DNA from 3 places in the Bradyrhizobium sp. UFLA05-108 genome. Region 1 is predicted to be linked to each of the others. Evidence: riboswitches for the same ligand, from Rfam matches in the RefSeq annotation. Region 1 holds a riboswitch; each other region holds the start of a gene.
What was found. A riboswitch is a leader RNA that binds a small molecule or an ion and turns the genes downstream of it on or off. The one in region 1 is predicted to bind cobalamin.
Positions count from the first base shown of each region.

Region 2: another riboswitch for cobalamin. It lies ahead of SO140_RS01935 (energy-coupling factor ABC transporter permease); the one in region 1 lies ahead of SO140_RS44895 (TonB-dependent receptor).
Region 3: another riboswitch for cobalamin. It lies ahead of SO140_RS01955 (TonB-dependent receptor domain-containing protein); the one in region 1 lies ahead of SO140_RS44895 (TonB-dependent receptor).

Region 1 covers NZ_JBANAZ010000135.1:434-8,332, forward strand. Annotated here, with positions in the region: gene SO140_RS44885 (HoxN/HupN/NixA family nickel/cobalt transporter) at 1-929, opposite strand, end outside; gene SO140_RS44890 (PepSY domain-containing protein) at 977-1,735, opposite strand; gene SO140_RS44895 (TonB-dependent receptor) at 1,739-3,784, opposite strand; cobalamin riboswitch at 4,278-4,478, opposite strand; gene SO140_RS44900 (TlpA family protein disulfide reductase) at 4,614-5,111, opposite strand; gene SO140_RS44905 (sialidase family protein) at 5,108-6,319, opposite strand; partial or broken gene SO140_RS44910 (TonB-dependent receptor family protein) at 6,342-7,899, opposite strand, start outside.
Region 2 covers NZ_JBANAZ010000002.1:139,594-147,492, reverse strand. Annotated here, with positions in the region: gene cobT (nicotinate-nucleotide--dimethylbenzimidazole phosphoribosyltransferase) at 1-104, opposite strand, end outside; gene cobF (precorrin-6A synthase (deacetylating)) at 140-889, opposite strand; gene SO140_RS01935 (energy-coupling factor ABC transporter permease) at 936-1,613, opposite strand; cobalamin riboswitch at 1,651-1,870, opposite strand; gene cobA (uroporphyrinogen-III C-methyltransferase) at 1,919-2,647, opposite strand; gene SO140_RS01925 (cobyrinic acid a,c-diamide synthase CobB) at 2,644-3,954, opposite strand; gene cobM (precorrin-4 C(11)-methyltransferase) at 3,954-4,736, opposite strand; gene SO140_RS01915 (cobalamin biosynthesis protein) at 4,733-5,101, opposite strand; gene cbiE (precorrin-6y C5,15-methyltransferase (decarboxylating) subunit CbiE) at 5,098-6,279, opposite strand; gene SO140_RS01905 (cobalt-precorrin-6A reductase) at 6,278-7,024, shown strand; gene cobJ (precorrin-3B C(17)-methyltransferase) at 7,000-7,734, opposite strand; gene SO140_RS01895 (precorrin-2 C(20)-methyltransferase) at 7,731-7,899, opposite strand, start outside.
Region 3 covers NZ_JBANAZ010000002.1:147,515-155,413, reverse strand. Annotated here, with positions in the region: gene SO140_RS01975 (LysR family transcriptional regulator) at 1-437, opposite strand, end outside; gene SO140_RS01970 (ring-cleaving dioxygenase) at 570-1,508, shown strand; gene SO140_RS01965 (alpha/beta hydrolase) at 1,508-2,161, shown strand; gene SO140_RS01960 (PepSY domain-containing protein) at 2,168-3,616, opposite strand; gene SO140_RS01955 (TonB-dependent receptor domain-containing protein) at 3,629-5,995, opposite strand; cobalamin riboswitch at 6,113-6,312, opposite strand; gene SO140_RS01950 (histidine phosphatase family protein) at 6,388-6,960, shown strand; gene cobT (nicotinate-nucleotide--dimethylbenzimidazole phosphoribosyltransferase) at 6,967-7,899, opposite strand, start outside.

The DNA.
Region 1 (7,899 bases):
ATCACGCTCCAGAAGGCGCCCTCAAGTGCCAGCTTGTCGGCGAGCAGCCCCAATGCCTCGATCCCGCCAATCAGCAAGGCCACGACGACTGAGATAGCTGTGATCGTCAGGTTGTACCAGATTTTGCGGATCGGATTGAGGAAGGCCCAGCCGTATGCGCCGACCATCAATACGCTGTCCGTCGTATCGACGAGCGTCATGCCGGCGGTGAAGAGAGCTGGGAATATCATCACGGTGCTGAAGCTGAGCCCGCCCGAGGCCTGGCCCGCCGCCACGGTGAAGAGGCTGATTTCCGTCGCGGTGTCGAACCCGAGACCAAACAACAGGCCGATGGCGAACATCTGCCAGCTCGCCGTTACCATTCGGAACAGAGGGCGCAGGATTCGAGACAACAGGCCACGGCCTGACAGGAGCATGTCGAATTCATGCTCGCCGACGTTCTCGCCACGCCGTGCGCGCTGAAAGCTCCGCCAGACGTCGCGCAGGATCACGAGGTTGATCGCGGCAATCGTCAGCAGGAAAAAAGCCGATGCGCTGGTGCCGATGATGCTGCCGACGGCCCTAAAGTCCTGGAAACGGCTTTGCAGCGCAAACGCCGCCGCGGCGATCACGGCGACCGCCACCGCAATCGCCAAGGAATGGCCAAACGCGAAGAAGAGTCCGACCGCGAGCGGGTGCTTGCCATCCTGCATCAGCTTGCGAACGACATTGTCGATGGTTGCAATGTGATCGGCATCCACAGCATGTCGAAGGCCGAGCGCATAGGCCAGCAAGGCCGTCCCGAGCAGCGTTGGCCGATCGGACAGCGCCACGATGGCCCAGGTCCAGGCGAGGCCATTGAGCGCCAGCAGGAAAGCATAGAGTGCGATAATCCTACTGCGCGAGGCAGTCGATGCGTCGTCTATGGCAAGTTTCAGATATGTGAGCATGATCTTGTTTCGGCAGGGTGCCTAAGCACGAGTTTGATCACGGACGTTCATCGTTCCACAAGCGTCGCCGCGCCAAGCCCACGCCTGTCAAGCTGAAGGCAAAGCCGCACATGCAGAGCCCGACCATGACGGCTGTGCGTAGGGCCTGGATGGGATCCAAATGGGTAGAAATCAAGCATGTGAAGCGTTCGGAACAAGTTGTTGCCGCCCGGCGCTAGCCAACCATCATCCATCGACAGGAAGCCGGAAAAACTCCAGCCAAGAACGCCTGGGGAGACAACCAGTCCTGAAATGTGGTGCCAGCGGCGCAGGCCACGATTGGCCTGCCCGTTGCTGAAACGCGCAAGGCCAACGAACCCACCGAGCGCGGCACCAATCGTGGCGAGCAGCGACAGCCACCACATCAAATTGGCCCAGACGCGCCTGTGATGCCGCAGCTCAGGCACATAGAACCAATGCGGAATGCTGCCGAGATAGTTCAGCACGCGCTCATTTCGTGTGGTGACCAGAACTATTTTATCTGACATCGAGGAGACGTAGATGTCTGTTCCGTCCGCATCGTTCAGCACAATGCGCGTGAGTGGGCGATCAGGGTCAAAATTGCGTGCGACAGTCCATTGGTCATAGTCAATTTGCTCGATGTTTGCATGGGACATGTCCAGATCGCGCGCCACGGGCTGTTCGTAACGCGCCGGAAACGGTACGAAATGCATGACGATGCCGGATGCGAACCACATCGCAAACAATAGGCAGAAGGCAACACCCCACCAGCGATGCAAAGCGGCTGCTATTGCGCGCACTGGCATTGATCACCACTTTGCCGACGCCGAGAGCTCAAACGTTCTCGGCGCGCCAAGATAGACCTGATTCGGGTAGCCCGGATCGGACCATGCGGCATAGAGCGCATTGGTGACGTTGCGGACGCGGAAGCTCACGCGCATCTTCTCCAATCCTTGCCACCACAGATCCCTACCCGGGATATCGACGAAGGCGAAGAGATCGCCCGTCGTGTAGGCCAGCATGGCCGTGAGGTTATCCTCATACAGATAGCGTTGGCCGACGTGACGGATTGAGCCGCCGATCTCGACGGGCCAGCGCCATTCGTTGAACCGGTACGATGTGCCCGCGTTGATGATGACGGGAGCGACATTCGAGGGCGTGTTGCCCGTCCAAACGTCGAAGTCGCCATATCGCGCTTGCGTGAAGGCGACATTGCCCCAGAGCTTCAGATTGTCGATTGGACGGACCGCGGCGGCCAGTTCGACACCCTTGGTGTGGACCTCGCCGGCGAGGGTCGAGACCGCATTCGTGAGCGCGACGTAGACGTTGTTTCGCGTGATGTCGTAGGCCGAGAACGCGACTTCGGCGCGTTTATCGTCGGATATCAGCTTGATTCCGGTCTCATAGATGCGGGCGCTCGTCAGCTCCAGCGAAGTCCCCGGGGTGACGGAAAATATGCCGGCTGCGGCAGGATCGTAGGCCGTCGCATACATGCCGTAGAGCAGCAGCCCCTTCATGGGCTCGAAGGTCGCTGCCGCGCGGTAGGACACGGGATTCCAGGTCTTGGTGAACGGCTGGCCGGCAGGGAAAGTGCCATCGAAGTTGACGCCGCTACGCGATAACGTCAGGTCATCAACACGAATCCCACCGATCAACGCGAACAGCGGAGTAAGTTTGAGCCGGTCCTCGATCGAGATCGCCGCATTGTCGAGACGGCTGTTCCGGATATTGGGCTCCGGCACGCCGTAGAAGCCGGGATCGGGATCGAGCACCGTCACCGAGTCGGCTGGATAGGTGTTCGGATTCCCTTCCTGCGCAAATTGAATGTCGTTGCGGCTCACCGACAACTGGGTGGCGAGCCGGTTCTCCATGCCGAAGAATGACGTGTTCCACACGACGTCGGTATTGTCGCCGATGACCCGCTGCTTGTGCGTGACGAAGAAACGATCACGATCGATCATTGAGGTCGCGGTATTGAAGGCGTAGGTCTCGCTATCGTACCAATGGCGTCTGGCGCCATATTCGTAGGCCTGGTTCTTGATCGTAACGCTGTCGAGGACGTTCCATTCGAACCCGCCGCGCAGCCAGACTTCGTGCGCGCCGATGGAATTGTCGGTCACATTGTAGTTTGTCGTCAGCGTGCGCGAGTCGACGGTGACAGGACTGAGTACCGAGCCGTCGAACGTATTGATCGCCGATCCGGCAACGACACCGTGAGTGGAGTACGCTCCCGAAAATGCCGTCGTCGTCAAAGGCGCTCCCCAATAGGCGTGTCCGTCATCGCGCCGGTATTCGACCGCGCCGAAAACCTTGAATGATTCGTTGACGCGGTAGTCCAGTTGTCCGGAAACATTGTTGAGCTGCTGGTAGTCGCCGTCCACGAAGCTGTTGATCTTCGATGAGCTGAGGTCGAAGCGATAGTCGAGCCCCGGCACATTCGTGCTGCCGCCAGAGCCGAAATGAGTCCGGTAGGTGCCCAGCGAATCGAGGGAAGCATCGAGCTGGTTCTTGATCGGGCCTGTGGACGGCTGGTTGTTCACATAGTTCACGGCGCCGCCAATCGCGGCGAGCCCCGACATGATCGAGGACGGCCCCTTGAGGAATTCGACCTGATCGAGATTGGCCGTATCCATCACCCGTGAGGTGATGCTCTGCGGGCCAATCCAGATTCCGTTGTAAAGCACGGACACCTCGCCAAAGGAGAAGCCGCGCATTGAGAAGCCGCCGGGCGCGCCTGCTGCATCGCCCGACAGCACGCCGACGGCGCCTTGAGCGGCTTCGGTCGTGGTACGGTAGCCCTGTTCCTGCATCTGTTGCCGGCTCACGACATCCACGCTCGCGGGCGTCTCATGCACCGTCAATCCGAGCCGGCTTGCGCTGGTTGCCACGGCACTGGAGTTGAGGGGCGTTGCCAGGTTCTCATGACTGGCGGCCGCTCGCGGTGTGGGCTTCGAACCGGCCTGCTGCGCCGCGCGCTTGGCCGCGGCGTCTGTCCTCTTGCTGACATGCGTCGCGGCGTTCCGCGGTCTTGGCGCCTCGACCTCAATAGGTCCGATAATCTGCGGGTTTTGCGCGAATGCCAGGCGTGGGGCAGGCGCGAGAGCCAGCAGCGCTCCAAGCGGCAGCGCCGCTGCGCTGTGCCAATGCTTACGGAATGAGTTTAGTTTATGCGAATGCGCGCAGCCGAACGGCTGCTTCAAAAGTAGCTGGGTGTTGAACACTTCTGTGCCCGACGGCGAACAATTGGTCCGTCATGCACGTTCCCCGTGACTGTCTGCCTTTCGCCCCAATGCGGCAGATAGCGATGGAGTAACCAATGCCCCGGAGCACCCCGCCCGACACATTCGCGCATGACCACGGCTGGTAGCAGGTCTCCTGGCTCGCGGGTCACGGCCTTTGACCACCTTCCCAGGATCACGGATCCCAGTGGCATTAAATGGTCGTCGGCTCGCCGCTTACAGTTGCGGGGGCAGCTCCGGCATTGTCCGGGTAGGACGCACCGAATTCCCTTGAATAGCCCTCTCGGGCACTACCGCCCGCACAGTGAAACGGGTTCGGCGTGGAAGTCAAGGACTTGCGACAGCAGTTTGGTAACGACGAACTCTCGCCGATTCCCGATAAGATCATCGATCCGCTCGAAGACGTTCCCGTCGATCGCCGGTTCGGTGCGTAAGTTCCTGACTCTCATTTGGTTTGCGCCACTTGCCCGTCAACCCATTCCCGGAGTGCGGCCGGCTCGGCAGAGCCTTCGATGGTCATGAGGGATCCGTCGCGCGAAATCAGGATCGTCCGGGGAATTTCGCCCTGCCAGGTGGGATCGATTTCATATCGAATCCGTTCAGCGAAACCATCGCTAAACATCCAGTTCTCCGCAGGGGAAAGACCGGCCTGCTTCAACATCGTCAACGCCGCGGCGTCGGAGTTCGGGACAAGGTCGGCATCAATCGTAATGACATCGACGGCTGGGTACTCCTTCACGAAGTCGCCGAGCTGCGGCAGCTCGACCTTGCATGGCCCGCACGTCACGCCCCAGAAGTGCACCAGCGTCGGGCGCCCCGCGTGCGCCCGCAAGATCTGCTGCCAGCTTCCTCTGGTGAAGGGCTTCAGCCCCGGGCTCTCGGAGCCGGGTGCCGTCAGTGGAGTCGCGAGTAGCAGAACCGCCGCAAAGAATATGCGCTTCATTGTTCGCCCTCGATCGCAAGGAGACGGTAGCCGTCAGCCTTGGTCATCCACGACAGGAAGTGTTGGCTGCCATCGGAAACCAGAAGCGGGTGGTCGGAGGAATCCGACGTGCTCGCAATGACGCGGGGCTTCGACCAGGTCGCGCCGTCGTCCTCCGATCGGATGAGTTTCACCGCAGATTTGTCGCCATCGAATTCCTTCCAGACGATAGCGACTTCCTTTTGTCCAGCCATCACGTAGGCGCGCGACGGCGCATCGCTGGGCTGCCCGAGCGGCATCGGCTGGGAAAAGGTTTTTCCGCCGTCCAGTGAATGTGCGTAAAACAGGCCTTTGCGAACCTTGCCGTTCGTGAACCATACGACGTGGTAGGTTCCATTAGGCGCGATGGACAGGCTTGGTCCCTGATGCGGACACGCGGCGATCTGCCAGTCATCCTCGCTGACGCGATGCACCTCTCCTGGACGTCCCTGGTCATTAAACGTGACGATCGCGTGATCTCGGATGCCGCCTTCGAATATATTCCTGAAGACGATCACCGGATGTCCGGACGGATCGAACGCGAGACCAAGCCGGCAGCACTCGCAGGTGTTGTCCACCACCATCCTGGCCTGCGCGTAGGTTGCCCCGCCATCTTTCGAATTCGCAAAGAACAGGGCGGCGCCATCGTATTTCCGGCCAACCTGCTGAGCCGGAACGCGATTGCGTTTGTCGAGCCAGGCCGCAAACAAGGCGCCGTCAGCGTCGAACCCGAGCGCTTCGAACCGCTGACTTTCCGTATTGTCGGTGATCGGCCTCGGCGGAGCGAACGTCTTTCCTCCATCGGTCGATCGACTGTAGAAGACCTCACCATTGAAGGCTTTGTCGCGAAAAGCGGAAAAGGCGATGGCGATATCGCCTTTGCGATCAAGCGCGATCTTCGGACGCGCGTCGGGTCCCCAATCCAGCTCGAGCTGACCTTGCGTGACTTGAACGGGGGCGGACAGCGTATGTCCGCCGTCCTTCGAACGCGCGACGGAGATCTGCCCGCCCGCCATCCAGGCCAGCCACAAAGTGCCATCGGGACCGAACGCGGGCGTGACTTTGGACGCGCACCGAAGTCCGGTCGTCTCGCAGGCCGCTTCGGAAGCGTGATTGTGGTTCATCTGCGCCATGGCGCTTCCTGGCGCGAGCGCCAGTGCAAAGGCGAGGATCACCATTCGATACGTCATGAAAGAGTCCCTCCCTGAGAGATCACCGGAAGGCGATCTTTATTCCCGCGATGAAGGCACGCGGTGATCCCGCGTAAATTGACCCTGTTTGCGTCGCTGCGAGCACGCTGGCGGGGTTCTGGACGCCACCTGCCGCGACCGTGTTGGCGATGTTGTTCGCAGACGCAACGTAGGTCTTGTCGAACACATTCCGCACCTCGAAAAACAGATTGAGCTGGCGGAGATAATCCGACGTGAGATCCGTCTTGTAGTGCAGATTGAGGTTGACCAGATCGTAGCCGGGCGCCTTCAGGAAATTGGCGTTGTCCATGTAGAAGGAATCCTTCCACACGACCTCGACAAAGCCGCCGAGCCCGGCAAACGGTCCATGAAGCTCGTCATAGCCCAGCCTTGCCGTGAGTTCGTTGGGCGAGATTCCCGGGATCTTGTTGCCGATCCGGTTGAAAGTGAACCCGCTGATGCTCTCGGTGTAGTCGGTGTAGACTTCATCCAGATAGGTATAGGCGGCCGTAAGCTGCCAGCCCTCACAGAAAGCCCATTGGGCAGCAAGCTCGACGCCGCGGTGTTCCGAGCGCGGCGCGTTGAACGTGTAGCTGATGCCCGGAATGGGCGTCGCCTGTGATACAAGCTCGTTGCTGAAGAACTCGTAGAAGGCGGTCGCGCTGACTTTCACCGCCTTGTTGGGTGTCCAGTCCGCTCCGACGTCGTAGCCGAGATTGGCCTGCGTCTTGAGAGACGTGTTGTTGCCTGGGGCGCCGCTGGGCAGCACGAAAAGATTGCTGACTTGCGGCGTGCCGTAACCCGTCGCGACGCGGGCGTGCCATTGCCATTCATTGCTCGGCCTGTAGACCAGTGCGAGCTCAGGCGCAGTGTTGGTGAATTGGGGGGCGGCTTTTGTCACCGTTGGCACGACAGCGGCCGGATTGTTCACGACCGGATAACCGAAGGCGGTATTGACACCGTTCAGGTTCGTCGTCTCCCAGCCGATCCCGGCAATCGCTGTGACCGAATGAGTGAGCTTGAGTTCTTCGCGCGCACGGACGCCGTAGTTGGTCGTCGACTGGAATTGGCTGCTCTGTAGCAGGCCGAGTGTGGCGTTCCCACCGGGCATCACGTTGCGGGTATAGCTGGTCGTCGAGAGCGTGTTGTACCAGCCACCGACGAACGTCGTCGAATCCAGTCCGAACAATTCACCGCGCTTGCTCAGATCGCTCATGTAATTGTAGGAGGGAAAGTCACCGATCGCGCTGGTCGAACCAGTCGGCTGGTTGATATCGCGATCATCGAATACGAACTGATTACGCCAGGTAGTCGTATTGTCGAAATCATGCTCCCAGCGTCCGCCGACGATGGTCCGCCGGTCGTCGCGGCCGAGCCCGGCCACGATAGCTGTTTGCGCCGTCTTGGGTCCGTTGAAGCCGTTGTTGAACAAGGAGACCGTGCCACAACCGAGCGTCGTCGGCACGTCACATCCGGCCTGGAAGGGGTTTTGATTGAACTGGTTGAGCGACAACCTGATCGGCAGCCGCGCAGCCAAATCGTTGTTGATCACCTTGAACGTGAGCCGGTCATCAGAGGTC
Region 2 (7,899 bases), on a different contig from region 1:
AGCGCACCGGTCGGCTTGGTCAGTTGCGCCTGCCGCGCCATCGCCGCCTCGCGGTGCGAGGTCGAGATACCCGGGCATTTCTCGTAAACCCAATTGGGGAGCATGTCGTCCTGCCTCCGTTCACGCGACTGCGGTCGCGTCACACGCTGCGTTTGAGAATGTAGCTGTCCATGATCCAGCCGTGCCGTTCGCGCGCCTCCTGCCGTGCGGCGACGATGCGCGGACCGATCTCGGCCAACGCACCCGACATGACGACCTGATCGGGCATGCCGAGATAGGCGCCCCACCAGATCTGCAGGCCTTGCGGATCGAGCGACTGAAACGCCGTGCCGCCATCGAGCATCACCACCACGGTGTCGGCTCCGTCAGGCCAGCCGCCTTCGCGCAGTCGCCGCCCTGTCGTGACCAGGAAAGGCGCGCCGATATCGTTCAGCGGCAGCGCATGCGCCGCGCACAGCGCCTGGATCGACGTGATGCCGGGGATGACTTCGATCGCGGGCAAAGGATCAAGCCGTCGCGCGATCCTCAGGGACGAGTCATAGAGCGACGGGTCGCCCCAGATCAGCAACGCAACGCGGCCATCATGTGCGAGATGTCCCGCGATCGCCTGCGACCAGGTCGCAGCAACCGCACCATGCCAGTCGTCGACGCCCTTGCGGTAGTCAGCTTCGCCGGCGTCACGCACCGGCAAGTCGAACTCCGCGATACGCGTCTCTTTGTTGGTGAGCACATCGGCGCAAATCGTCCGCCGCAGGTCGGCGAGATCGGACTTCTGCGTCCCCTTGCGCGGAATCAGCACGAGATCTGCCGCATTGATGGCACGGATCGCGGCAAGCGTGAGCTGCTCGGGATCGCCGCAACCGATACCTATCAGGGAGAGCGTGACCATCACGAGTGTGAAGGGCGACCATGAACGGCCGCCCCTCAGCTCATCTCTACGCCGCGTTGTGCAGGCGCGGGGTGACGAGGCCGGGCGCGGTGACGCCACGCAGCGATTTTGCCAGCGCCAGCACGGCGAGATCGGCCAGCGGCTCGATCACGATGACCAGCGCATAGGACGCGGCGAAGGTCGCGATGTTGGCGAGGTTCGCAGCGCCAAAGCCCGCGCCATAGATCGCCCAGAACGCAACCCAGGCGATGATGCCCGACTGATACGCCGTCGAGAGCGCCAGCGCCTGACGATACTGCAGGTCGACATAGGCCGTGTCGCGGGGGATGATGCGGGTCGCGAGCGCCTGGATCGCGAACAGCGGCACCAGCAGCGTGGTGACGTTCATGCCGTATTGCGGCAGGTCGGTCGGCACGAAGAACAAGCCTTGCAGCAAGAGACCAAGCGCGAGACCAAGGGCCGCCGGCGCCGCGCCGAACAGCAGGAACAGGGTCGAGCCGAGGATGAAGTGCACCTCGGAAACCCCGACCGGGAAGTGCGGCAGGATCTCGAAGAAGGTGAAGACCAGCGCGGTGGTCGCAGCCGTCCGTACCGCAAACGAGCTGACGCCCTGCTCGCGCACGGTCTCCGCCGTAAGCTTCAGCGCAACGCCGCCAGTGGCGATGCCGGTTGCGTAACTCAACACGAGCTTGGCGCCCGTCACGATTCCTGGTTCGATATGCATGGTTCAAGTCCTTCCTGCCGTCACACCCGACGGCCTTGGCGTCCAAACGTGCAGGGCCGGTCTCCTGGCTCGCGGATCGAAGGGGATCTCCGGCCTTCCCGAGCCTTGCGGCCCAGTGGCGGATCGGAGCCCCTCACCGCTTACAGTCGCGGGGGCGGCTGGGGTTTGGGGCGCCGCAACTGGGTCCGCCCACCCCCATTCCCGATTATGCTCCGGCGCTTTGCGCCGCATCGAGCACCATGCCCCTCTTGTGTGCCTCTTTCGCAAGCCGGGCGTCAAGGGTCGAACGGCAACTGCGGACATCATCACGACGATTCTCCCGCTAGTGCGCCAAACAGGATGACGGCGGCGGTGGTCGCGGGCACGGCCTGCGCGAGCTCTTCGGCGAGCTTTGCGATCGTGGTGCGGACGAGCCGCTCGTCGGCGCGGCCCAGGGATTCCGCAAACAGCGCGGGCGTTTCCGGCGAAAGACCCTGCGCAATCAGCTTGGTGGCCAGTTCCGGGAACGTGCGCCGGCCCATATAGATCACCGTCGTCGCATCCGGGTCGGCCAGCGCCGTCCAGTTCAGATTTTGCGGAAGCTGCCCGGTCACGTCGGCCCCGGTGACGAACTGCACCCGGCGCGCGGTATTCCGCCGGGTCAGGGGGATGCCGGCTTGCGCCGCCGCGACGCAGGCCGAGGTGACGCCGGGCACGATCTCGTAGCCGATCCCCGACGCCCGAAGCGTCTCGATCTCTTCCTCGAGCCGGCCGAAGATGCCGGCATCGCCGGATTTCAGCCGCACCACGCGCGCGCCGGTCGCCGCATAATCGACCAGCAGGCGGTTGACGTGCTGCTGCTTGGTCGAGGGCCGGCCGGCGCGTTTTCCGACTGCCACCAGATTGGCGCCGGGTCGGGCAAGCTCGAGGATCGTGCCGGAAGCGAGATCGTCATAGAGCACGACGTCGGCCTCGCGCAGCCGCGCCGCGCCCTTGAGCGTCAAAAGCTCGGGATCGCCGGGGCCGGCGGAGATGAAGGAGACGAAGCCGCTCACCGGTCCTCCGCAATCAAATGAAAGAAGGTGCCCGTCGCATATCCGCGTCGCGATCCGGTCTCCGCGACGGTTGCGCCCGTCGCGTCACGCACGATCGCAAGCGATACATCAGGCTGCGCGAGAATCGTCGAATAGTGGAATTCATGACCGCGCAGGCGCGCGCCGGGCTGATGTCCCGGCATTGGCGCTGCGAGCTCGGCAAGACGGTAGCCAAGGTGCATGCGGCGCTTGGCAAAGCTCGTCTCCAGGCCCAAGAGGCCAAGCATCTCGTGCCGCGCGCCGTCGGCATCGGTCAAGGCCGCGCCCATCACCATGTAGCCGCCGCATTCGCCGTGGACCGGCCGCGTCTCGGCGAAGGCGCGCAAGCGCTCGCGAAAGCGCGCATTCGCGGCGATACGGCCGGCGTGCAGTTCCGGATAGCCGCCGGGCAGCCAGCACACATCGGCGCTTGCATCGGGTCCCTCATCGGCGAGCGGCGAGAACGGCAGGATCTCCGCACCGGCAGCACGCCAAGCCTCGAGCATATGCGGATAGACAAAGGAGAACGCGGCGTCGCGCGCTAGCGCAATGCGCTGGCCTGGCGGCGTGACGTTAACCCGATTCGTGATTGGCTGCGATGTCCATGCAGATGCCGCGCCGAGCACGGCGTCGAGATCGACGTGCTCGCCGACGAAGCGCGCGGCCTCATCGATCAGGCGACCGATCTCCGTCTGCTCCTCCGCCTGCACCAGGCCGAGATGCCGTTTCGGCACGCTGATCTCGGCGTGGCGTGGCAGCGCGCCGAACACGGCAATGCCCGCATCGGCCAAAGCGCGGCGCACGAGGTCCTCATGCCGCGGGCTCGCGACGCGGTTGAGCACGACGCCGGCGAGACCCACCCCGCTGCGGAAATCCCGCAAGCCCGTCGCAATCGCGGCCGCCGTCTGGGCCTGGCCGGACGGATCGATCACCAGCAGCACCGGCCAGCCCATCATCTCCGCGATGTCGGCGGTGGCGCCCGTCCCCGAGACGCCGCGCGCGGCGACGCCGTCGAACAGGCCCATCGAACCCTCGGCCAGCACGAGATCGGCGTTCGCACCGCGGCTGACGAGATGCTCGATCGTCGCGCGATCCATCGCCCAGCTATCGATGTTGACGGAGGCACGCCCCGTGGCCGCCGCATGAAAAGCAGGATCGATGTAATCGGGGCCGCTCTTGAAGCACTGCACAGTGAGTCCGCGATCGCGATAGGCGCGCGCGAGCGCTAACGTCAGCGTCGTCTTGCCGACACCGGAAGCCGGCGCCGAGATGACGAAACCCGCAGGCATCACGACTCCTCCGGAAAACGCGGCGCCGGCCCGACCGGCCGGTAGCGGCGGTCATAGTCCGCGGCGTAAAGGCGGCTCTCTGAGAATTCCTCCGAGCCGAGTGTCCGGCCGACCAGGATGAGCGCGGTGCGCCCGAGCTCGGCGCCGACAGCCGCATCGAGCGTGGCAAGCGTCGCGCGCACGATGCGCTGGTCCGGCCAGCTCGCGCGCCAGACGATCGCCACCGGACAATCCGCGCCATAATGCGGCGTCAGCTCCGCAATCACCTTGTCGAGCAAATGGATCGACAGATGAATGGCAAGCACCGAGCCGGTCGCGGCGAACGCAGCAAGCTTCTCGCCCTCCGGCATCGCGCTCGCCCGGCCTGGCGTACGCGTCAGCACCACAGATTGCGTAAGCCCCGGCAAGGTCAGCTCGGCTTCCAGCGCTGCGGCGGCCGCCGAGAAGGACGGCACGCCCGGCGTGACGGTGAAGGGAATGCCGAGCGCGCGCAGGCGGCGCAATTGCTCACCCATCGCCGACCAAATCGAAACATCGCCCGAATGCAGCCGCGCGACATCCTTGCCTTCCGCGTGCGCGTTGGCAATCTCGGCGATGATCTCGTCGAGCGACAATGGCGCCGTGTTGACGATCCGGGCGCCCTTCGGGCAGTGCACCAGAACGCCTTCGGGCACGAGCGAGCCCGCATAAAGGCAAACCAGTGAGGCTGCGATCAGGTCGCGCCCGCGCAAGGTGAGGAGATCGGCGGCGCCCGGCCCTGCTCCAATGAAATGCACGGTCATTCGCCGTCTCCCTCCGCAATCGCCGCGGTCGCGGTCCGGTCCTGCGAGACCACGCGCGTCGCAATCAGGCGCGCATCACGGCCCGCTGCCGCGAGCGCGACGGCTTCCGCCACCGATCCGGTGCCGAATTTTTCCTTGATGAGGCCTGACTGCGTCGGCGTCGTAATGCCCACGAGCTTATTGGCGGAAATGGCCTTGATCGGCACGTTGAATTCGCCCGCGAGCAGCTTCAGCGCGGCGCTGTCCGCCTTGTCGCTGACGGTTGCGACAGCCGCTAAACCTTCCACACCGCCGGCGGCGAGAAGCGCCTCGCGCAGCGCGGCAAGCGTGACGTCGCTCCTGAAGCCGAGCCCTGCGACCCTCATCGCACCGCGCTCCATTGCACGACCGGCCGCGCCACCTCCCAGGAGCGATAGCGCCCCAACGAGCCCGCATGTGCGATCTCGACCCGCATCAAGTCGCCGCCATGGCGCTGGTAAAGCTCCACCAGCAACGTTTCCGTCTCCAGCGTCACGGCATGGGCCACCAGCCGCGTACCTGACCCAATGCGAGACCAGATAGCATCGAACATCGCGGCGTCGAGACCACCGCCGATGAACACGGCGTCCGGCGCCGCCAGACCTACCAGTGCACCGGGCGCAGGTTCGGCGATGACGGTGATCTTGTGTGCAAGTCCGAGTGCCGTGGCATTGCGCCGGATGTTTACAACGCGGTCCTCGCGCGCCTCGACCGCAATCGCCGAACCGCCGCACAAGGCCCATTCGACCGAGATCGAGCCGGAGCCCGCGCCGATGTCCCAGAGGCATTCACCGGGTCGAGGCGCCAGCGCGGACAAGGCCAGCGCGCGCATCGGCCGCTTTGTGATCTGGCCGTCATGCGCGAAGAGATCGTCGGCAAGTCCGGAACTGCGCGGAATGCCATTCAGGCCCCTTGTCTCTAGCGCGACCGCGATCAGGCTGTCGCCGGCTTCCGCCGTGAAACCGTCTGCACGATGCGCTCTGATGTTTTCTCGCGGGCCGCCGAGCGCGGTGAGAGTCCACAGTGCTGAAGCACCCCAGCCCCGTTCCGTCAGCCACTTCGCGAGATCGCCGGCGGCCTTGCCGTCGCGCACAAGGCAAATAATCCGCGCACCATTGGCGAGATGCGGCACCAGGCGTTCGAACGGCGCGGCGTGCAATCCGAGACAGACGACATTCTCCAGCCGCCAGCCCAGCCTCGCCGCGGCAAGCGAGAACGTCGACGGCGCGGAATGCGCGATCCACTCACCGGCCTGAAGCCTCTCTGCGAGGCTGGCGCCGGCGCCGTGCCAGAACGGATCACCGGACGCGAGCACCGCGGTGGGCCGGCCGCGGCAGCCCAGCACGACATCCGCATCGAACGGCACTGGCCACGGGCGGCCACGATCGGTTATGCCTGCCAGCGCAAGATGGCGCTCGCCGCCGAACACGGTCTCGGCCCTGGCAAGCGCCTTTCGGCTTGCCTCGGAGAGGCCGGCAAGGCCATCTTCGCCGATACCGATGATGGTCAGCCAGGGATCAGCCATGATGCGCGCCCTCATTCTGGGCGGAACGAGTGATGCGAATGCGCTCGCCACGGAGATCGCGCGCGCCGGCGTCGATGCGATCTATTCCTATGGCGGTCGCACCCGCGTGCCTGCCGGACAGCCCCTGCCGATCCGCACCGGCGGCTTTGGCGGCGTGAGCGGACTTGCGGATTACATCCGGCAAGAAGGCGTCACGCACGTCATTGACGCCACGCATCCCTTTGCCGCTGAGATGAGCCGCAATGCGGCCCTGGCCTGCGAGGAAACGCAAACACCGCTGATCGCGCTCGAACGCGCGCCCTGGATGAAAGCGCCGCGCGATAACTGGATCGAGGTCGAGGATCTCGCCGCCGCTGTCGCGGCGCTGCCCGAGGAGGCGGCGCGCGTTTTCCTCGCGATCGGCCGGCAGCATATCGCCCCGTTTGGCGAGAGACCGCAGCACACCTACACATTGCGCTTCGTCGATCCTTCCGAGGCGACGCTGCCGTTCGAAGCCGAAATCATCGTGTCGCGTGGGCCGTTCACCTTCGAGGGCGAGGTTGAGCTGCTGCGGTCGCGTGGCATCGCATGGATCGTCGCCCGCAATTCCGGCGGCGAAGGCGCGCGCGCCAAGATCGACGCGGCCCGCGCCCTTAGCCTGCCCGTCATCATGATCGCACGGCCGCGACTTCCCGAGCGGCTGCGGGTAGAAAGCGTAGCCGAAGTCATGGCGTGGCTCGGTCATCGGGCCTGCCTCGGTGCATAGACCCAACGGCCGACACGGCGCGTCTGCGAATTGCCGACGATCACGAGCGTGCGCATATCGGCCATCTCCGGTGTCGCCTCGTTCAGCGCGACCGTCTCGATCCGCTCGTCCGGCGCGCTGATCGCGCGGGCGAAGATCACCAGCCTCTCGCCGCAGCCCGCCTCCTTCAGCACCGCGAGCGCGCGGCCAAAGCCTTCCGGCCGGCTCGCCGAGCGCGGATTGTAGAGCGCAATGGCGAAATCGGCCTCCGCCGCGAGTCGCAGGCGCTTCTCGATCAATGGCCATGGCTTGAGATTGTCAGAGAGATTGATCGCGCAAAAATCATGGCCGAGCGGCGCGCCCGCGCGCGCGGCGGCGGCCAGCATCGCGGTCACGCCGGGCAGCACGCGGATCGGCAGTTCCCGCCATTCTGGAGTCTGTTCAAGCGCCTCGAATACGGCCGACGCCATCGCGAACACGCCGGGATCGCCGGACGACACCACGACCACCTGCCGTCCTTCCGCTGCAAGCCGCAGCGCTTCGCTCGCGCGCTGAAGCTCCACGCGATTGTCCGAGGGGTGCAGCGTCAGGCCATCGCGGGGCGCAACACGCGCGACATAGGGAGCATAGCCCACGACGTCGGTCGCAGCCGCGAGCGCAGCAGAAACCTCCCGCGTCACCAAGGCCTCGTCGCCGGGCCCAAGCCCCGCGATGGTCAGCGTTCCCGTCATTCGCCGGCGTCCATGCGCCGTCCCCGCCCGTGCACCAGCACGATTGCAAAATAAGGACAGTCGGATTCGTCGATATCGGCGAGCCGCGCAACGCGCTCACCAGGCATGGTGCCGCGCTCGACCAGCCAGGCATCATCGAGCCTGCCGGCGGAGGCGAGCGCGCGA
Region 3 (7,899 bases), on a different contig from region 1:
GCAATGCGCAAGGTGACATCGAGACCGTCCTGGAGCGGATCGACATTCTCGTCGCTCAGCACGAGCTGGATGCGAAGCTCGGGATAACGCTGCATGAACTCGGCAATCGCCGGCCCGAGCCGAAGCGTACCGAACGACATCGGTGCATTGACCCGCAGCAATCCGCGCGGTGTAGCCTGCGACTGAGTGACGGCATGGTCCGCGGCCTCGAGCTCGCCGATGATGCCCAGCACGCGCTCAAAATAGGCTTGGCCGTTTTCGGTCGGGCTGACGCGGCGCGTGGTGCGGTTCAAGAGCTGCACGCCGAGCTCGTCCTCGAGTTCGCCGACATATTTGCTCACCGCGGATCGCGACAATCGCAGCGCCCGGCCCGCTTCGGAAAAGCTGCCGAGCTCGACCACCTTCGCAAAGGCCCGCAGGCCTGCCAGCTTGTCCATTCCGGCACCGTTTCAATTGTCGCCATTTCATAGACAGTGATGCCATGAAACGCCAGATTGTCTTTGAAATGGAGCGGAACGATATTTCCAGCATGACGAGCCGATAGGGCTCACACGCAATGGAGACAAGTTATGGCCGGCCTTCACCACGTCACCGCGATTTCCGGTAACCCGCTGAGGAACCTGAAGTTCTACAGAGAGCTTCTGGGCCTGCGGCTGGTCAAGAAGACCGTGAATTTCGACGATCCCGGCACCTATCACCTCTATTATGGCGACGAGAGCGGCACCCCCGGCACCATCCTCACCTTCTTCCCTTGGGAGCATGCGGCACCGGGCCGGGGCGGCGTCGGCCAAACCCAGCAAACCGCTTTCCGCGTACCTGCACGCTCGATCGGCTACTGGACCCATCGCTTCATCGAGAAGGGCGTCGCGCATGAGGCGCTGGAGAAGCGGTTTGGCGAGAGCGTGCTGTCCTTCACCGACCCCGACGGCATGAGCCTCGCTTTGGTCGGCGTCCCCGGTGCCGAGAACGAGCGCGCCTGGAGCAACGGCGACGTTCCGACCGAGCACGCGATGCGCGGCTTTCACGGTGTGACGCTACTGCTCGATGATGCCGCCAAGACCGGCGCCATCCTCACCAATGTGCTCGGCTTCGAGGCGGCCGGCGGCGAGGGTTCGATCAGCCGCTATCGTTCGCCGAACTCAGCCGGCGGCATCGTCGATATCTATGAGGCCAAGGGCTTTCTGCCCGGCCGCATGGGTCGCGGCTCCGTGCATCATATCGCGTTCCGTGCCGCTGACGATGCGACTGAGGCGGAGATGGCGCGTAAGCTCGTGACCGAGCACGGCATGCAGCCGACCGAGCAGAAGGACCGCAACTACTTCCGCTCGATCTACTTCCGCGAGCCCGGCGGCATCCTGTTCGAGATCGCCACCGACATTCCGGGCTTTGCCGTGGACGAGCCGCTCGCCACGCTCGGCGAGGCCTTGAAGCTGCCGCCGTTCCTGGAGGCACATCGCAAGGACATCGAAGGCGTGCTGGCCCCGCTGGGCGATGAGGAGGCGGCGTGATGAGCCAGCTCTCTTTCATCCACCGCTTCGAGAAGGGCACGCGGCGCGATCTTGCGCCGCTGCTGCTCCTGCACGGCACGGGCGGCGACGAGAACGACCTGATCCCGCTCGGCCGCATGGCCGCCCCTGACCGTGCGCTGCTCTCGGCGCGCGGACAGGTGCTGGAAGGCGGCGCGCCGCGCTTCTTCCGGCGGCTTGCCGAGGGCGTGTTCGACGAGGCCGACGTGGTGCGCCGCGCGCATGACCTTGCCGACTTCGTCGATGCCACACGCAACGAGTACGGCATCGCGGCGCCGGTGGCGCTTGGCTATTCCAACGGCGCCAACATCGCGGCGGCCATCCTGCTGCTTCGACCGCAAACCCTGCGCGGTGCCGTGCTGCTGCGCGCGATGGCGCCGCTGGCAAGGCCGCCCCAGGCCGATCTTGTCGGCAAGTCGGTGCTGCTGCTTTCCGGCCAGCACGATCCGATCGTCCCTCCCGGCAATGTCGGAGGCCTTGCCAGGACTCTCGCTGCATCTGGCGCGCGCGTGGAGAGCCGCGTGTTGCCGGTCGGCCACCAACTCTCCCAGCTCGACGTCAATCTGGCGCGCGAGTGGCTGGCCGAGGAAGGATTGTCCGACGGCTCACGCCGCAACGAAGCCGCGAACGCGTGAGGTCTGTCACGGCCGCAAGATCCCGGCGCCGATTGTGTAACGCAATCGGCGCCAGCCGATGACAATGCCGGTGAGCGAGAACACGAAGCCGAGGGCACACAAGCCGACGATCAGAACGCTACGCACGTGCGCATGCGCCAGCAGAATGGGAAAATCCAGCGTGTGCAGGGCGCTGTAGAGCCAACGATAGACCCGTCGCGACGAATCCAGCTTTTGCAGCACTACGCCGTTCGAACCGTCGATGTCGAACCAGACGTCGCCGCATCGCGTGCGGTAGACGGGTCCACCCGGCAGCAAAGACGATGCAGGATACTCATCGGTCGCACTGACCGGTGCTGGAACGCCACAACCGTCCCAAAGACGCTCGGTCACTCCTGAGATATCGCGAGGATTCAGGAATGGCTGTTGCTCGTCCGGTTTCGAATCCCCTGCCCTGACCAGGATCTGCCTGTCGAGACCGACGCGGTCGCGCCGGTAGAAGCTGCCGTTGAAGGCGAACCACTCGACCTCGCGGGTCGATGGTGAGATGGGCGGCCAGTTCACCGTCGCAAGCGCGGACCAGTCGGGCACCGCAGAGGCGATATTCGCTTCGGCTTGCGTCAACTGCCCGCGTGAGAACAAGCGCCCGTGGTCCATGGACAGCCAGCCACTGAAGATCCAAGTCAGCACGAAGATCGTCGCCAAGAGCCCGATGACGTGATGCAGGGCATGCCAGCCGCGATAGGGTGAGCGCATTCGCCCTTTTTCAAGCCTGAACCGCGCGATGCCCAGCGCAGCGCCAAGCACGGCTGCGATCAATGCGAACAGCGAGAGGCTCCAGACGACCCCGTCCCACAGCGACCAGTTGCGCCTCAGCACAGTCGGATAGATCCAGTGCACGACGCTGCCGATGAAATTCCATCCGCGCTCGCGCCGCATCGTATCCAGGACGATCTCGCCCGTGACCGACGATACGTAAAGCTCCGTCCCATCAGCGTCGGCGAGTGCCACGCGGAACAGCGGCCGATGCCGATCGAAGCCGTTTGGCACGCTCCATTGATCGTACTCGGCAAGCGCGACGACCGACGCGCGGGCAACATCAAGCCCGCGCCGTGGCGCATGATCGGTCGCGATGGCAAGTGCAACGTCCGGCGATGTCACGGCGGCGTCGGCGCCGTCCGTTGCGCGGATTGCATGCGACCGCGAAGGCCCCATGACGACGTAGACTGGACCGTCGCTCCGCCGGATCAGCCGCACGCGCGCAGCGTCGGACAGTCCGCTCGCCGCGACGGCGTCCGACGGCCCAATCCCCGCAGCCACGTTTCCCAGTGGTGCGAGACTTTCGACGCGTTCCGCTTCACTCAATGAAGGAAACGGAACGAAGTGCATCACGATTCCGCTTGCGAACCACATCGCAAACAGCAGGCAGAACGCAATTCCAAGCCAGCGGTGCAGCAGGATCGTCGCGCCCATCATGCGATCATCACCTTACCACTTGAACGCGGCGGAGATCTCATAGGTGCGCGGCGCGCCCAGCAGAACCTGATCGGGGTAGAACGGATCGCCCCAGACCGCATAGCGCTTGTCGGTGATATTGCGCACGCGGAACGTCAGACGCGTCTGCTCGACGGCGGCGAAGACCGATTTCGGGATGTCGACGAATGCGTAGACGTCTGCGATCGTGTAGGCGTTCAGCGTCACGGTGTTCGCATCGGTGTTGTAGCGATCGCCGACGTGACGTCCGACGACGCCGAGCTCCACCGGCCAAGGTGTGAGGAAAGGTGTGAAGAAGCGATAGGATGCGCCGGCATTGGCGACGATGCGCGGCACGTTTGGCGGCGTATTGCCGGAGAACGAGCCACCGGCAAAATTGTAGTCGGCATAGCGTGCATCGACATAGGCGATATTGCCCCACAGCCGCATGGCGTCCGTCACGCGCACGGCACCGGCGAGCTCCACGCCCTTGGACTCCTGTCGCCCGGCAATGTTGAGCTGCATGCCGCCGGCGGCTGCATAGACGTTCTTGCGCAGGATGTCGTAGGCCGAGAACGACCATTCTGCCCGATTGTCCCAGAACAGATGCTTGACGCCGGTCTCGTAGGTGCGCGAGGTCGTCAGGTCGAGCGGCTGCGTTGGTGCGAGCAGGAAGATGTTGTTGGCCGAGACGTCGGCGCCGGTCGCATACTGGCTATAGAAGGTCAGGCCGGGCACCGCTTCCCAGGTGTAGCCGATGCGGCCGGTCACCGGCGCCCAGTCCTTCGAGAACGGGAAGCCCGCCTTCTCAAGACCGCCGACGTTGGTCGAATTGCGGTCGAGCCCGATATGCTCGACGCGCAGGCCGCCGATCAGCGCGAAGCTTCGGGTGATCTTCAGCCGGTCCTCGAACGACAATGCTTCGTTGTCGATGCGCGCCGTCTGCTGCTGCGTCGTGAGCGGGCCATAGTAACCACGCGCGGGATCGACCAGCGTGACGAGATCATGCGGGAAATTCGCCGCGCCCGGCCGGACGAAATCGAGATCGCTCGCGGCGAAGGTCGTCACCAGGCGATTGTCAAAACCTGCGATATTCGCATCCCAGGTCAGGTCGGTGACGTTGCCGACCAGCCGCTGGCTGTGCGCCACATAGAAGCGCTCGCGATCGACCAGGTTTGAATTGGCGTTGAACGCCTCGACCTCGTTGTTGAACCACGTACGCTCGGCACCATAGCCATAGGTCTGGCTCTTCAAGGTGAGGCCCTGCGCGAGCTTGAGCTCGAAGCCGCCACGCAGCCACACCTCCTGCGCCGCGTTGCGATTGTCGAGCACATTGTAGTTGGTGTTGAAGGTGCGGTCGTCGATCGTGACGGGGCCGAGATTCGACCCGTTGTAGTTCGAGACGTAGCTGCCGGAGACGATGCCGGCTGTGGCGTGCGACCCGCTGTAGGCGATCGGCACCAGCGGAACGCCCCAATAGGCCTTTGAGCGATCCTCCCTGTATTCGATCGCGCCCCAGAGCTTGAGATTGTCCGAGACGCGATAGTTGAGCTGGCTCGATACATCGAGCGTCTTGGTGCTGGTGTCGTCGGCAAAGCCATTGAGCGAGGACCGGCTGACGTCGAACCGATAATCGAGACCCTGCACATTGGTGCTGCCACCGGAGCCGTAATAGCTGCGGTACGAGTTCAGCGAGTCGTACGAAAAGAATGCCTCGTTCTGGACCGGCCCGGTGTGCGGCTGCTTGGTCACGAAATTGACCGCGCCGCCGCTGGCGCCCTCGCCTGACATCAGCGAGGCCGGCCCCTTCAGAACCTCCACCGCTTCCAGATTGGCCGTGTCCATGATGCGCGAGGTCATGTTCTGCGGGCCGATCTTGATGCCGTTGTAGAGAGTATTGATCTGACTGTTGGTGAAGCCGCGCATCGAGAAGGCCGAAGGCTCCGCCGGATTGTCGCCGGCGGTCACGCCGACCGTGCCCTGGGCGACGTCCGAAACGGTCCGGTAGCCCTGCTCTCGGATCGTCTCGGCCGAGATCACCTCGACGGTCGCGGGCACCTCACGCGCAGTGAGGCCGAGACGCGAAGCGCTTTCAGCCACTGCATTCGTGTTGAGTGGTGTCTGCGTCGCGTGAACGGCCGGCTTTTGCGAGGTCACGGCGGTCGCCGTTCTGTTCGGCGCCGCGCGCCGGGCGCTTCGCTCATTGCGTCCGCCCGGCTTGGCCGGCTTGCGGCTTTGGTCGGCCTGGCGGACCTCGACCGGCGGCAATTGCTCGCGGACTTGCTGCGCAACGGCTGCGGAAATATCGACGAAGATGAACGGCGTGAGAATGCTGGACGCGCGCAGGAATTTGCGCGGGTAGCCGGTGCGGGCGGAAGACATGGTTCGGACCTCGGTATGACGTCAGTGGCACGTCACAGCGAACCAAGTCTCAACCTTCGGCGCAGTTCTCGCCTCCAGCTAAGCCAAATGTCTGTACTCCCCGACCGACATCTTCGCGTGTGACCACGGCTGACGGCAGGTCTCCTGGCTCGCGGGTCGTGACCTCTTCGCCGCCTTCCCGGGACCGAGAGCCCAGTGGCTTGTGACGAAGGATTCTCCGCTTACAGTTGCGGGGGCAGCTACGGCATTGGGGAAAATCCCCGCACCGCATTCCCTTTTCATCCCCGGATGGGGAAACCGTCGCGAGCATCTATGATTAGGAGCGACAGAGAGTCAATGTGCTGGCCGCGGCATTCTTGTCGCAGCGGTGCAAACGTCTGTGGAGATGCTGAATGGAGGGGAACACCTTCCTCTGGTTGGTGAGACATGCGGTCGTCGATGGCGTCGCGGGGACGATCCACGCCATGGATGCGCAGGCCGACCTCAGCGACCGGACGCGTTTGGACGCGTTGCGACGGTGCCTGCCGCAGGGGGCCGCGAGCTACGCGAGCCCGGCACGACGGACCGTCGACACGGCACACGCGCTCGGGCTCGATCCGATCCTCGTGCCCGGGTTCAGCGAGCAGGATTTTGGCGAATGGACCGGACGACGTCACGACGATCTCGCCGCCTCGGGCGGCGAGCCCTACGCGCAGTTCTGGGCCAATCCAGCGCACGCGAGGCCGCCGGGCGGCGAAAGTTTTGAAGATCAGATCGCCAGAACCCGTGAAGGCCTTCACCGCATCGAAAGAGGACCGGCGGTCCTCGTCGTCCATTCCGGCACCATCCGCGCTGTGCTGTGCATCGCGCTCGACCTCGCCCCGGAGGCGGCGCTGCGCTTTGCGATCGAGCCACTCTCGCTCACCCACATCGACCGGCTCGCGAACGGCTGGCGCGTCGTCTCGGTCAATCAGACGATCGTTTGAGTGCTATCAGGAGGGACGATCCGGAACATTGGCCTGCGCGAACGTCGCCATGCCATTGTGCAGGGCGCAGGCGAGCCGCACCAGCGGCAGCGCGATCGCGGCGCCCGATCCCTCCCCGAGCCTGAGATCGAGGCTGACCAGCGGCTGAACGTTGAGCGCGCGAAGCACCAGGCGATGACCCAGTTCCGCCGACTGGTGCGACGGCAGCAGGAACGGTTGACATGACGGATTGAGGCGCGCGGCCGCCAGCGCAGCAACCGACACGATGAAGCCGTCGATCAGGGTTGGAACACGCCGCTGTGCAGCCGCGATGATTGCGCCGCAGATCGCCGCGATTTCGAGGCCGCCGACTGCGCGCAGGACCTCCTCCGCAGACGCGCCCGTCTTCGTCAGGCCATGCCGTGCAAGCGCAGCGTCGATCACGCGCGCCTTGCGTGCACGCCCTGCGGCATCGACACCGGTGCCGCTACCGGCGATCTCGTCGGCGCTCACCCCGAGCAGGCTCGCCGCGATCGCCGCCGACGCCGTGGTATTGCCGATGCCCATCTCACCGAGGATGAGGAGATCAGGCTGCTTCGCCGCCGCACGCGTCACAGCGCGCTGTCCGCATTCGAACGCAAACACCAGCTCCGCCGGCTCCAGCGCAGCTTCCACGCTGAAATCGCGCGTGCCGCAGCGCGGCTTGTCCGCGACAATCCCCGCGACCACCGACTGTGCCAGCGAGCCGGCATCGACGACCTCGAGACTTGAGCCCAATTCACGCGCCAGCACCGAAATCGCAGCGCCGCCGGCGGCGAAATTCGACATCATCGCGATCGTGACTTCCTGCGGATAGGCGGAGACGCCCTGGGCGACGATGCCGTGATCGCCGGCAAAGACGATGATCGGCACGCGCGCGGCGCGCGGCTGCTCCGTCTCCTGCAGGCCCGCAAGGTCGAT